Regions from separate parts of the Pseudofrankia sp. EUN1h genome, predicted to be linked through region 3. Evidence: predicted binding sites of a transcription regulator. Region 3 holds the regulator's gene; each other region holds the start of a gene.
The links. The regulator LexA, encoded in region 3, represses DNA repair genes until DNA is damaged. The targets are predictions, from matches to a motif close to CGAACNNNNGTTCG.
Positions count from the first base shown of each region.

Region 1: a site for LexA is predicted at 2,400-2,413, ahead of BCD49_RS13745 (HNH endonuclease signature motif containing protein). Genes of this name have one in related genera too.
Region 2: a site for LexA is predicted at 3,349-3,362, ahead of BCD49_RS16125 (alpha-ketoglutarate-dependent dioxygenase AlkB). Genes of this name have one in related genera too.

Region 1 covers NZ_MBLN01000047.1:153,143-157,978, reverse strand. The annotation lists gene BCD49_RS13750 (MMPL family transporter) at 1-319, shown strand, start outside; gene BCD49_RS13745 (HNH endonuclease signature motif containing protein) at 793-2,172, opposite strand; gene BCD49_RS13740 (aspartate aminotransferase family protein) at 2,785-4,128, opposite strand; gene BCD49_RS13735 (ABC transporter substrate-binding protein) at 4,523-4,836, opposite strand, start outside.
Region 2 covers NZ_MBLN01000049.1:292,571-297,406, reverse strand. The annotation lists gene BCD49_RS16135 (hypothetical protein) at 1-631, shown strand, start outside; gene BCD49_RS16130 (alkaline phosphatase D family protein) at 704-2,470, opposite strand; gene BCD49_RS16125 (alpha-ketoglutarate-dependent dioxygenase AlkB) at 2,496-3,335, opposite strand; gene BCD49_RS16120 (methylenetetrahydrofolate reductase) at 3,672-4,478, shown strand.
Region 3 covers NZ_MBLN01000045.1:94,708-98,919, forward strand. The annotation lists gene nrdR (transcriptional regulator NrdR) at 1-96, opposite strand, end outside; gene BCD49_RS11485 (hypothetical protein) at 534-866, opposite strand; gene lexA (transcriptional repressor LexA) at 1,302-2,150, shown strand; gene BCD49_RS11495 (hypothetical protein) at 2,196-3,491, opposite strand; gene hflX (GTPase HflX) at 3,532-4,212, opposite strand, start outside.

The sequences.
Region 1 (4,836 bases), on a different contig from region 3:
GGTGTTCGCGTCCTTCGTCCTCGGCGACGAGCGCGTCCTGAAGCTGTTCGGCCTGGGCCTGGCGATGGCGGTCCTCATCGACGCCTTCGTGATCCGCACCGTGCTGGTCCCCGCCCTGATGCACATCTTCGGCAAGGCCAACTGGTGGCTGCCCCGCGCCCTCGACCGGCGACTCCCCCACCTGTCCGTCGAGCCCACCGCCGACGAGCTGGAAGGAATCGTGCCGGAAGCGGCCACGGCTCAGGCCAACAACTCCACGATCCCCGGCCAGTCGACGGGCCCGCGAGCCTCCTTCGACAAGTCCTCTGGCCGGCACTGACCCGTCGCCACTGGTAACCGCCGCCGTCAACCGGCCGCCGGCGTCGAGGTCGACACCGGCACCGGCACCGGCGACCAGCGACCAGCGACCAGCGACGATCATCGGCGCAACTACTACCGGCCCGACGACCACCGACACCGCCTGCCCCAGCACGGTCTGGGGCAGGCGGTGCCCTTTTCTGACGGAGTCGGCCCTACCTGACGGGGCGGTACTCGGTGATCAGGTGGTACTCGGTGATCGGGCGGTAACCGGCGATCAGGTGGTGCTCACAGAGGTGGGCAGGGCGATCGAAGTGGTCGGTCGAGCGGGCGCGAGGCGAAACAGGTCGGAGGTTTCCGCGACGTGACGGCCCCCCAAGAGGCGTCCCGGTGCGCGACGCCGTCATGGCCAGTTGGCCAGCCTGCCGCCCACCTGGCATTCGCCTGCCACTCACCCTGCCACCGGCGGACCATCATGATCGTCTGGACAGGACGTCAGAAGGGGCAAGGCTCATGGGCCGGGGTGTGGCGCCTCGGGCTCATCAACTCGGGATCGGGTTCGGCGCCGACCATGGCTGCGGCTTGGATTGTGACTGTGGACCCAGTGTCCCGGTCCTCGCCCGAGGGGACACCCTCGCCGTCGTTGGTGTTGGTGTCGTTGCGATAGGCGCGGGCGTCGGGACTGGTCCAGACGAACACTCCCGGTCGGGGCTGGTCGAGCTTCCACCCGCCTTCGCCCTTGAGTCGGTGATGATGGCGGCACGCGGCGCCGAGGTTGTCGAAGGCGGTGCGGCCGCCGTGAGCCCAGGGCACGGTGTGATCAAGGTCGGCGCTCACCGCGGGAACCGCACAGCCCGGGAACGTGCAGCGCTGATCGCGATACCGAATGAGCCGAGCCAGGTCCGGGGCCGGAACCCGGCGATGCCCAAGGTCCAGGACAGTGCCGGTAACCGGGTCGGTGAGCACGCGGCGCCAGCGGGCATCCGCAGCCAGCGCCCGCCCGACACCGGCCGGGATCGGCCCATAACCGACCAACTCCGCCGGATCATCATCCAGACCCGCCAGCGTGCCGACCGAAGCGATCACCTGGATCTCGGTCGTCACATACTCACGCCGGTTACCCAGCAGCAACGCCGCGAGCACGTCAGCACGAACAGCCGCGACGGGCCGACCATCACCGCCGGCGCGGGCGCTCCTCGCGAGCCGATCGATCCGATCACAGATCGCCCGGACGTCCTCGGCCGCCAGCGTCGCCGACAGCCGCGCCATCCCGTCCTCCAACGGCTCCACCGTCACGTCCCGCTCCGCGTGCGCCTCCCGCCACCGCCGCCCCGCCCCCGCCGGGTCAAGCCGCAACATGAGCCGCCGCGCCTTACGCCGCCACAACGCCGGCGAGCCAAGTCTCCGCCCCGCGAGCATCCGCGCCTCAGCCACAGCACGCCGCTCCTCGGTCAGGTACTCGGTCACCTCGAACAGCGCGAGCAACCGCCGCCAGTCCAACTCCCCCACCACCAGCGCATCCACCGCGGCGGGCAGCTTCTCGACCAGATCCCACGCCCGCGCGAGCCGGTTGGAGACARCCCGGGGCGACTCCGCCAACTCCGGAGCGACCCGATCCGCCAGAAACTCCGAATAAGGATCACCCGGCTCATCGACGTCGTTGACCGTCGGAGCCGACGGATGCAACTGCGCCAACCGGACCTGCGCCCGCACCGTCAACCCCGCCAACCGCGCCGCCTGCCGCCCCATCAACAACACGACCAGCTCGAGCGCCTCCTCCTTCGAACAGGTCGCCAACTCCGCCAACGTCTCGTCGAACACCGCGTCGACGGCAGCGAACCGCGCCACCAGCTTCGTGACGGCCCCGCCGCTCACCTGGTCGTCCCGAGCGGCCACCCCTCGACCGCCGGAGTCGACACCACCCAGGGCGGCCGCCGAACCGGCCGCCGCGACCGGGCCACCGGCCACGACCGAGTCGCCGGATGTGTCCAGACAAGCCGGCGCCCGGGCACCGGAACGAGACCGCCCAGCATCAGCCACATCGGGCGGCGCGGCCTGGGACGACGGGACAGTGTCGTCCTGAATCTGGTCACCATACGTATCGAACACGGGTTCGACGATAAACCGAGGTGCCGATTTCGTCAAACATGGCCGAGAACAACGACCGCCATCAGGAAATTGCAGAGGACAACAGCGGGAGGATCTCGGATCAATGCAATTTAGAGACAGCTCGACTCTAGAAGAATGTGATCAAAATAGCAGGTCAGCACATACAGAAAGCCCGGCAGCCGGCAGAAAGAACACCCAAGTCGGCTTTATCTCGCCGGCGCTCCATAGCCCACCGCTACACCTGCAACGCGACCCGACCGGACCATGGGCCGGCGATCCCGGGTGTCCGCGGGTCATACGGGAACGCTGATCACCAGCGAGGCCTGCAACCACGGGCAGGAACCAACGGCTGCTAGCGGAATCAGCCGGCGCCGCGGTTCAGGTGCCGGTGACGTAACCGTCGGCGATGGTCAGGGCCTCGTCGAGGATCGCCAAGCCCTCACGAAGCTCGTCCACCGTGATCGTGCACGGTGGGACGACATGGACGCGGTTGAAGTGGGTGAACGGCCAGAGGCCGCGTTCCTTGCAGGCCGCGGCGATGGCGCCCATGGGGGCGGCGTCGGGGCCGGCGGCGTTGAACGGGACGAGCGGTTCCCGGGTCTCCCGGTCGCGGACGAGCTCTATAGCCCAGAAGACGCCGAGACCCCGGACCTCGCCGATGCTCGGATGGTTCGCGGCGAGTTTCGCGAGCTCCGGGCCGATGATGTCCGTTCCGAGCGTCCGGGCGTGCTCGAGGATGTCTTCCTCCTCGAACGCCCGGATCGAGCCGACGGCGGCGGCGCAGGCCAGCGGGTGGCCGGAGTAGGTGAGGCCGCCGGGGTAGGAACGGGTCGCGAACGCGTCGGCGACGCGCGGACCCATGATCACACCGCCCAGCGGGATATAGCCGGAGTTGACACCCTTGGCGAAACAGATCAGGTCGGGGACGACGCCCCAGTGGTCGACGGCGAACCATTCACCGCAACGGCCGAAGCCGGACATGACCTCGTCGAGAATCAGCAAGATGCCGTGCTGGTCGCACAGCTCGCGCACGCCGGCCAGATAGCCGTCCGGCGGGACGAGGATGCCGTTGGTGCCGACGACCGTCTCCAGCAGCACGGCGGCGATCGTCGACGGGCCTTCCATGGCGATCACGTCCGCGAGGTGCGCGAGGGCGCGTTCGCCTTCCTGCTCGACGCTCTCGGCGTAGAACGGCGACCGGTACGGGTAGGGGCCGAAGAAGTGGACGACGCCGGGGATGCCCGGCTCGCTGGCCCAGCGGCGTGGTTCGCCGGTCAGCACGATCGAACCGCCGGTGGCGCCATGGTAGGACCGGTAGGTCGTCAGGATCTTGTGCCGGCCGGTCACGAGGCGGGCCATGCGGACGGCGTTCTCGGTCGCCTCGGCGCCGCCGTTGGTGAAGAAGACCTTGTCAAGGTCGCCGGGCGCATGCGACGCGATGAGCCGGGCCGCCTCGGAGCGGGCCTCGTTCGCGTGGAACGGGGCGATGGTCGTCAGTTTCTGGGCCTGCTCGACGATGGCCGCGATGACCTTGGGGTGTTGGTGGCCGATGTTGGCGTTCACCAGCTGGGAGGAGAAGTCCAGGTAACGCTTGCCGGACTCGTCCCAGAACGAACTGCCCTCGGCGCGGTTGACCACCAGTGGGGTGAGGGCCGCCTGTGCCGACCACGAGTGAAAGACGTGCTTGCGGTCGTCCTCATACGTCTTGCTGTTCGTCCCCATGGAACCCGCTGCCTCCTCGCCGCCAGGGCTTGTCACTACGCTGCCGCGCTGCTGCGCCGCCGTGTCGCCCGCGCCGCCGGGCAAGCCCGGCCGGCCGTGCCGCCGTGCCTCCGCGCGCCGCCGTCCGTGCCGCCACGCGCCGCCGTGCCGCCCGCGCCGTCCGCGCCGCCACGCGCCCCCGCGCGGCCGGCTCCCGACCGGCTGCTCCTCAGGAAACACCGAGGCGGTGCCTGGACGCGAGCAAACACCAGGCCGGCTCGCCCGCGGCGCGGGTGGGGTACGCGCCGCGGGACGAGCCGGTGGATCAGTTGGTTACTCGACCTAGTTGGCTGGTTACTCGACTCGGTCGGCTAGTCGATCTAGTTGGCTAGTCGATCTGGTTGGCTGCTCGGTCTCAGACGCCGCCGGCTTCCAGCGTGACGGTCGCCGGCTTGAAGCCGCTGCCGGTGACGTCGACGCCCTCGCCCTTAAGGTCGGCGAGTGCCTTGGTGACGTAGTCGTTCGTGTAGGCGAGTCCCTCGGGGTCGCCCTTCAGGACGGTGTCACCGTCGGCGTTCTTGGTGCCCTTGGCGATGGTGACGGTCTGGTCCCACTTCGCCTTGTCGATGAGGCCGATGCCGTTCGGCGACGGCCAGATCAGCTTGTTGATCTCGTTGACCTGCCAGAGCTGGTGGCTCTTGCCGAGCTTCGAGCCGGCGGCGACGACCA
Region 2 (4,836 bases), on a different contig from region 3:
GGCACATATGACGGTCAGACTGCGGGTCAGAACCGTACTGCTCGTCTACTGTTCTGACCCCGCGGTGGCCGAGCGTTACCGGAAGTTGTTCGACCCCGAGGACCGCTTCGTGCCTCTGCGGCCGATTATCTTCTCGCCCCTCGACGTACCGCGGGTCGTCGACGTCGACGACGCCAAGGCGGACCCGGCATTCGCGGTATTCTCGGTGATCTGCCACGGCCGGGACGCCGACGTCGACGAGATCTTCCCCGCCCTGGTGGCCGCGCTGGGAACGGTCAACCTCGAGACGGCAATCTCGTATGATGACATTGTCTGCGCCGGGCTGCCCCCGGACGCCCGGGCACGTTGGGAGGCATTCATGGTCAAGACCGTGGGCCACAGGTTCTACAGCGACCACTACCGCGCACTCGACGCGAAGTTGCGGGCGGAAGGCCGTGCGGAAGGCCGTGCGGAGGGTCGTGTGGAGGAGCGGAGGCGCTCGGTGCTGACTGGGCTTGCCGAGCGCGGCATGCTCGTTCCTGACGCCGTCCGTGAGCAGATCCTCGCCTGCGAGGATCTGGAGGTGCTCGACCTCTGGCATCGGCGTGCGTTCACCGCGGCCACCGTTGAGGCCGTCGTGCAGCCTCAGTAGGCGGGTCGGCTATCAGCTGTGTCTGATGCCGCACCACGCCGGCATGGCCAGCCGGTCGGAATCCGGCGCCGCTCAGGTCAGCGGGGTGCGCAGGACCTCGTCGAGGCCTCCGGGTTCGCCGTCCGGCTCGGTCTTCTCCAGGAGCAGCGTCGCCGCGCGGCCATCGAGCAGGAGGGTGGCGAGCTGGCTGTCGAACCACGGCCCCTCGGTCACCGTCCAGCCGAACTCGGGCTTCTCGGCACCCAGCAGGCGGCCCAGCAGACGGGAGACGCCGGCCGAGACCCTGAGCCGGGACAGCGCGTCCATCCGCCGGATGCCCGGACCGAGCGGGTTGCGGAACGGCGAGCACACCGCCTGCCAGACAGGGGACGCCGCGGCTCCGCCCGCCGGATGCGCCCGGGCCAGGTAGGCGTGGTGGACGTCGCCGGACAGGACGACCACGCTCGCCGGCGCCGGGCCGTGCCCGCCGGTGGCGACCGTGCACAGCAGCCGTGACATCTGCCGGAACGAGTGGCCGAACGCGGCCCAGTGCTCGAGGTCGAGGGCCTGCCGGGCGCGTTCGGCCCGGGCCGCCAGGACCCGCCCGAACCGGCCGGAGGCCACCCGCTCGCTGGCGGCCTCGACGTTGTGGATCATTGGCGTGAGCAGGTAGGGCACGGACGTGGCGAGCAGGAGATGGTCGACCTCGCCCGCGTGCCGGGTCTGGCCCTCGACCCAGGCCCACTCGGTGTCGCGCACCATCGCCCGCGTCCCGTCGGGGGCGACGACCCGGCCCAGCCGGGAGTCGATGACGACGAGCCGGGTGCGGCCCAGATCCCAGCGGTAGCTCCAGCGCGGCGCCGGAAGGCCCCCCGAGCTCCCGTCCCCGTCGGGGTCGTTCGCCGCCGGCGCGACGAGGTCCGCCATCTGGTCGGCCCGGCGGGCCACGGCGCGCAGCACACCTTCGCCGTCCACCCGGTCGAGGCCGTCGCCGCTGGTCGGCACCGTCACCGCGCGCCAGGTCGGGTCGGCGGCGCGGGCCTCGGGGCTCAGGTTGCCCACGTGCTGGTAGAGCCAGTAGGCCATGATCCCGCCGGTGACGCGGGTGTCCCACCACGGCTGGGCCTGGACCCAGGAACGCCAGGCGGCCGAGATGTTCCAGTCGTCCCGGATGTCGTGGTCATCGGCGATCATCGCGGTCGGGACGGTCGACAGCAGCCAGCGGATCTCCGGCTGCGACCAGGCCTCCTGGTAGAGCCAGCAGTACTCGGTGAAGTCGGCGATCTCCTCGCCGGGCGGCGCGGTGACGTCGCGTCGCTCGCGGATGCGTTCGGCCGTCGTCGGCGACACGTGGTCGGCGTAGACCTGATCGCCGAGCAGCAGGAGCGCGTCCGGCCAGGTTCCTGGATCCGTCTCGGCCATGCGCAGCGCGAGCGCGTGCAGCGCGTCCGTGCCCAGCCCGAGCGGGTCGTCCGTGGAGTTGAGGGTGTACGGCTTCGCCTGCGGCGCCGTCACCCGGCAGGACCCGAACACCAGCCTGACCGGCCGGCCCTCGCCGACCGGCCGCAGCAGGCTCGGCGGCCCGGCCGTCCCGGGTTCGGGCCAGACGCGCACCGCCGGGCCGGGCGGCTCCCCGGCCGGAGTGAGCCACACCTCGTAGGGGTAGGCCCGACCCGCCTCCAGCCCGTCCACCGTCACGAGCGCGAAATGGTGCCCGCCGACGGTGAAGGTCGGCGTGCTCGCCCTTGGAGCCTCCCCGGCCCGTACCTCGACCTCGCAGGGGACATCGGTCTCCACCCACACGGACGCCCGGCTGGCGTCGGCATACCGGTGCAGGGGTCCGAGGAGAAGGCTGGTCATGGGGACGATGGTGCCCCTGGACCGGCTAGCGGACGCCGCGGGGGCGGAACTGGACGCTGATGCGGGGGCCGACGGGCCGAGCCGTCTTGGGGACGGCGTGCTCCCAGGTGCGCTGGCAGCTGCCGCCCATGACGAGCAGGTCGCCGTGGCCGAGCTCGTGCCGGATCGTCGTCGGGCCGCCGGCCCCGACGCTGCCGGCGTGCCCGCCCGCCGCGGCGTCAGCGCCGACGCGGCCATCGGCACCGGCGAGCGCGCCGCCTGGGTGGGTGGCCCGGCGGGGAGCGGCGGGACCGCCGGCGCGGGGGCGTAGCACGAGGGCTCGGGGGGCGCCGAGGACCAGGATCGCGACCATCGTGTCCTCGGTGGCGCTACGGCCGGTCCGGTCGCCGTGCCAGGCGACGCTGTCGCGGCCGTCGCGGTAGAAGGCCAGCCCGACGGTCGCGAACGGCTCGCCGAGCTCGGCCGCGTAGTGCTCGTCGAGGGCCAGCCTGGCCGCGTCCAGCGCCGGGTCGGGAAGCGGTTCGCCCTCGCCGTAGAACCTGAGGAGCCGGGGTATGTCGACGGTTCGGTCATACATCGGCCGCCGCTCGGCCCGCCAGGGGACCTCGGCGCGCAGCCGCTCGAACAGCGAGTCCGCCCCCGCGATCCAGCGCCGCCGCACGTCGACCCACGCCCCGCCGGCGAGCCACTGCCGTCGAAGCCCGGCGCCCAGTGGTGCGTCCCGCACCGCCGATCCGGCGCCCCGCCCGCCTACGCCGGTGGGGCCGGTGTCGAGCGGGACAGCGTCGAGCGGGGCGGTACCGAGCAGGTCCGGGTCGAACAGATCCGTGTCGAGCAGTGATGCCTGGAATGGTGCTCCCACCATGAGATCACCTTATCAAACAGGTGTTCGAAGAGCTTGGTGGACATGGCGGGTGCTCGGGAGACGCGCGCCGAGCTGGCGGCACTGGACAGCGCGGTGCCGAAGCTGCCCTGGCTGGAGATCGCCGAACGGGGCAAGAACAGGCCGGACAGATCGTCACGCGGACGATCCTCGGACAGGCCGGTCATAACGCGAACGTGCCGGAGCCCTGCTGGCGCAGCCGGACATTTCGCAGTCGGGGTTTCCTACCCAGGCTGTTCCTACGGTGTGCTAAAGCGGTGCAGCGCACCCGTGCGGTGTGGCTGTGGTCGGTGGATCGTGGCGTCCTATCCTGTCCGGATGCAGGAATCCACGGCGGGTCACGAACGTCCGGTGCGCAGCTTCGAGCTGATCTGCGAGATCGAGCCGCCGACCCGGCCGGACCTGACCMACGCCCGCCACCAGATCGGCGTCCTGAGCCCCGTCACCGACGCGTTCCTGATCCCCGACAACCACATCGGACGCGCGACGGTGTCGAGCATCGCCGTCGCCCACGAGGTGCAGACGATGGGGGGACGCAGCATCGCCTGCGTGAACTCCCGCGACCGTAACCTGCTCGGCTTCCGCCGCGACCTGCTCACCGCCGCGGCCTACGGCGTCGAGGAATTCCTGTTCGTCCACGGCGACAAACCCACCGCCGGGAACCGGACCAGCGACCTGACCGTGCGCGCGATGATGGACGAGGCCCGCGCGGCCAGCGAGGATCCGGTCTTCGCGGACATGCCGGCGTTCCGGGTCGGCGCCGCGGCCGGCCTACGTCCACTGCCCACATGGAAACGAGCGGCCGACTTCCTGTTCGTACAGGTCAGCTACTCGGTGGACGCCCTGCTGCGCTGGCGCGACGCCCATCCGGTCGAACTGCCGATCTACGCCGGCGTCATGGTCCTCGCGAGCGCCGGGATGGCCCGCCGCCTCGCCGCGACCATCCCCGACATCGACATCCCCGACGACCTCGTCCAAGCAGTCGAACGGGACCAAGCGGCCGGGGTCGAAGCGGCCTGCGACCAGGTGCTACGGCTGCGCGACAGCGGCGCCTTCGCCGGTGTGCACCTCGTCCCGGTCAGCCGCTACCGCCAGGTCGCCACCCGACTTGAGGACCTTCTCTAACCGCCCGGGCCGTTTCTCGCAGGTCCTGGTACCCCCTGCCGGATAGCGCGGCCGTAACTCCCCACTGAAAGCGGTCAGGGAGCGGTAGCGGGCGATCAGCGGACCATGGAACCTGTACTGGCCCCAGCGCCGGTGGAGATCCGTCTCGCGCGCGGCGACGATCTTCCGGCCGCCCTGGGTGTCTGGCAGGAAGCCAATACCGCCCGCGGACGACCTCCTGGCGCTCAGCGGGTCGCCAGAGTGCGGGCCAAGCTCGCCGCCCCCGATGGTCTCCTCCTCATCGCCGTGGCAGGCACGACAGTTCTCGGCATGGTTTTGGCGGAACCAGGCCGCGCTCAGGACGGCCGGGCGAGCTGGA
Region 3 (4,212 bases):
CGGGCACGCCCGGCGGCGCCGGATGGCCGCGCCCTCATCGGCTTCCCGGCTGTCCACCACTCGGCTGTCGGGATGCCGGCAAAACGGACACCGCACGGCTCCTCCCTTCGTCAGACCCCTGTAGGAACAACCACGCACGCGAGAGAACGCGTCCACGCTTCGGCCCCGTCCCTGCTTCCCGAGGCATGGCTGACGCAGGGCATGGCGACCTGGCCGGGGAAGCTCCCACGAGCGCGACCGCGCACCGTCGGGACGGTCTCCACAGCTCCCACGGAACGCTGCCGTTCCGCGGCTAGCTATTCCGCAACTACAAGCTGTGGACTACTTACAGGTATGTAACTACAAGATGTTGTGCTGCCAGAGTAGCGCATACCCGGATCACCCGTGAGCATGCCCCCCGCGCGTGTCGGATCCCACCCGCCCAGACGGGGAGAAGCAGCAGGTTCGCGARGAACCGTCACATGCCGACAGCCCGACGCCCGCGCCGACCGGGTGGTCGGCGCGGGCGTCGGGCCAGGGAAGGACGCCGCCGGTCAGAAGGCGGCGAGCGCCCAGTGAACGGCGAGCCATGCGGCGCTGGTGGCGCCCCAGACAGCGAGGACAAGCAGGAGCCCGGCGACGGCCCGGCCGCGGCCGGTCAGCCTCAGCGCGGGCGCCGGCCGTCCCGCCCGCCGGCGGTCCAACCTCGCGCCGGCGACCGGGTGCTCGGCGGCGACAGCCCGCGCGAGCGGGCTGGGAACCGCCGGCGGGGCGGCGTTCGCCGACCGACGACGGCTCGGTACGGGCAGGGCGATCACATCGGCGCCGTCCGGCTGTCGCGGGGCCGGGCGCCCTGGGACCAGGGTGGCCCCACGCGGGTTCGTCACGCCAAACCTCCTAGCGGCCGGGCCATTACCCGGCACAGCTCGTCGAGCGAAGCTCAACCAACGTCGGGGGGTCCGGGGCGCGAGCCCTCGAAGAACCGTGGCGACCGGTCATCGAGGGAGACATCCCCGGCAGACATCTGGGGCCATCGGGAAGGTAGCCCAAGATCTACAACTGGCGACCACCGGCGGCAGTAGCCGGTAGCGGAAGTCAGGACGAGGACAGGGCCCGCTTCGAACTGATGGTCGATTCTTACATGCACAAGGCCGACAGAGCACGCAGACACGCTCGAACGCCTGTTTGAGATTCGCGCGCCACCGGGCTACGGTCGTCACACGATCGGGCGCAACCCGGCTCCCCTTATCCACAGGTGAGGCCGATGAGAAGCCGGCGGCCCGGTCCCGCACCATGACCTTGAGCGAGGGAGAACCTAGGCCATGACCACGCAGGGCAGGGGGCCGCGCAGGGCAGGACGCCCGTCGGCCAGCGGCGACGAGGAGAGCGACGGCACCGTACGCGCCTTCCCCGACGGCCCCGTCGACGACGACGGCCTGACTCCCCGTCAGCGCAAGGTGCTCGAGGTGATCCGTGACGCGGTCGAGCGGCGCGGCTACCCGCCGAGCGTGCGCGAGATCGGCGAGGCGGTGGGCCTGACCAGCACCAGCAGCGTCGCGCACCAGCTCAGGATGCTCGAGGACAAGGGCCTGCTGCGCCGCGACCCGAACCGGCCGCGGGCGATCGAGGTGGTCTCCCCCGAGGGTGGCCGGCCGGTCAGGCCGATCCCGAAGACCCGGCAGACGGCCGGCGCGGGCAGGGGCCGGGGCGGCGTGAGCCCGCTGCGGGTGCACACGCTCGGCCCGGCCGACGACGCGCTCGCCCGCGAGGCCGGCGAGCAGGACTCGCTGAAGGCGGCGACCGCCTACGTGCCGCTGGTCGGCCGGATCGCCGCCGGTGGGCCGATCCTCGCCGAGCAGGCGGTCGAGGACGTGCTGCCGCTGCCGCGTGAGATCGTCGGCGAGGGCACCCTGTTCCTGCTCCGGGTCGTCGGCGACTCGATGATCAACGCGGCGATCTGCGACGGCGACCTGGTGGCGGTCCGCCAGCAGCCGGTCGCCGAGAACGGCGAGATCGTCGCCGCCCTGATCGACGGGGAGGCGACCGTCAAGCGGCTGCGCCGCCGGGACGGCCACGCGTGGCTCCAGCCGGAGAACCCGGCCTTCCACGACATCCCCGGCGACGACGCCACCATCCTCGGCCGCGTCGTCGCCGTCATGCGCCGCGTCTGAGCACTCCGTGAGGCGCTGAGACTGAACTCGGCTAGCCGAACTCGGCTAGCCGAGTTCGGCCTTGCGGTGGATCGAGTAGTGGAGCACGAGGAACGGCAGGCCGAACACCCAGAACTCGTGTTCGGCTCGCAGCTCGCCGTCCTCGAGGTAGACGTCGAGCTGCTCGGCGAAGCCGTGGACCGCCGCGGCGGTCAGCTCCTTCGTCTCCGCGTCCACATAGGTCAGATAGTGCCCGGGCTGGTCCAGGTCGCCGCGGCTGGACAGCACCAGCCCGCCGCCGGCCCGCGCGGTCGGCGCGAGGGTGGCCGTGAAGCTGGCCTGTGGCAGCGGGAAGCCGACGCTGACGTAGCCGCGGCCGTCCCGGCGGTAGGTCGTGTAGATCCCCACGTAGATGGGTTCGTCGTTGTCGACGTACGACCTGATCCAGCCCCGGATGCTTACGGTGCCGTCGTCGGTGCCGCTGATCGTGTCGATCCGGCTGCGAACCCCACGCTGCGCCTCTCGCTGGTTCATGGGCACGTTCGCCTGCCCCAGCGGGCGCGCGAGCACGGTGCGGTAGAGCAGGTAGCCGGGCCGCACCCACAACCGCCATCGCGGAACGATGTCGAGGGTGAACCGGGTGGTGTGCTCGTAGAACTCCCGCACCAGCGGGGCGACGGTCGCGGGATCGAACTCGGGGCCGGCCAGCTCGTCCAGCGAGGCGACGATCCCGACGTCGGGGGCGGCGGCCTGGTAGTCGCCGCCGAGCACCTCGGCCAGGTCGCGCACGTAGCCCGTCCCGACATAGCGGGTCCGCGCCACCAGCGGGACCACGAACGGCAGATCCGCGGGGCTGACCCGTTCGGCGAGCATCATCACCTGCGGGTCCCGGAAGATCGCCGCCGACACGGTCCGGAAGGCGAGCACGGTGGCCGCGCCGACGATCGCGGCAGGGACGTCGCCCCAGAGCAGCCGGCACCCGTAGCCGATGGCGAGCCCCACCAGCGGGCCAAGCACCACCTTCTGCGGACGGAGCCCCAGCGCGCCGGCCAGCGCGCCGGCGACCAGGCCCACGACCACCGGCCCGGCCCCGGTCACCGCCGCCAGCGCCCACGCCAGGGGCGCCGCCATCGCGGTGCTCATCACGATGCGCGACCACAACGCGGGGATCTGGCCGGGACGCTGCCGCGCCCGCGCGACCGCCTCCGACACCGTCGTCAGCAGGCCACCGACGACGGCCGCCGCGATCATGGGGAGCGCACCCCACCGAGTGGCGAGGGACAGCCCGGCGACCGCGCCGATGACAGCGGCCAGCCCGAGCGAACCGGGCTTGTCCGCCTTGCCCGATTCCTCCACGGCCACGCCACGAACCTACCGACAGGCGCCGTGGCGGTGATGCGCCCTAGGCGTCGACGCTCTGGCGGAAGGCGTCCAGGTCGGCGGCCAGGCCCGCGGAGACGCGAGCGCGCAGCTCGGTGCCCGTCGCGGTGTGCGCCTGGTCGAGAACCTCACCGGACTCGTGGATCCGGGCGACGAGATCCCCGCGGTTGTACGGGACGAGGACGTCGACCTCGACCTGCGGGTGCGGCACCCGGGCGGCCAGGGCCTCCACCAGCTCCTCCAGGCCGGCACCCGTCCGCGCCGACACGCACACCGCGTCGGGAGCGATCCGCTTGATGCCCGCGACCGTCGTCTTGTCGGCGATGTCGGTCTTGTTCACCACGATGAGCTCGGGCACGTCGCCGGCGTCGATGTCGTTCAGCACCTCGCGCACGGCCGAGAGCTGCCCGATCGGGTCCGGATGCGAGCCGTCGACCACATGGATGATCAGATCCGCGTCCGCGACCTCTTCGAGCGTGGAGCGGAACGCCTCGACGATCTGGTGGGGCAGGTGGCGGACGAAGCCGACCGTGTCGGTGAGCGTGAACACCCGGCCGTCGGGCAGCGTCGCGCGGCGCACCGTCGGGTCCAGCGTGGCGAACAGCGCGTTTTCCACGAGCACGCCCGCGCCGGTCAGCCGGTTGAGCAGCGACGACTTGCCGGCGTTGGTGTAACCGGCGATCGCCACCGAAGGCACCGCGCC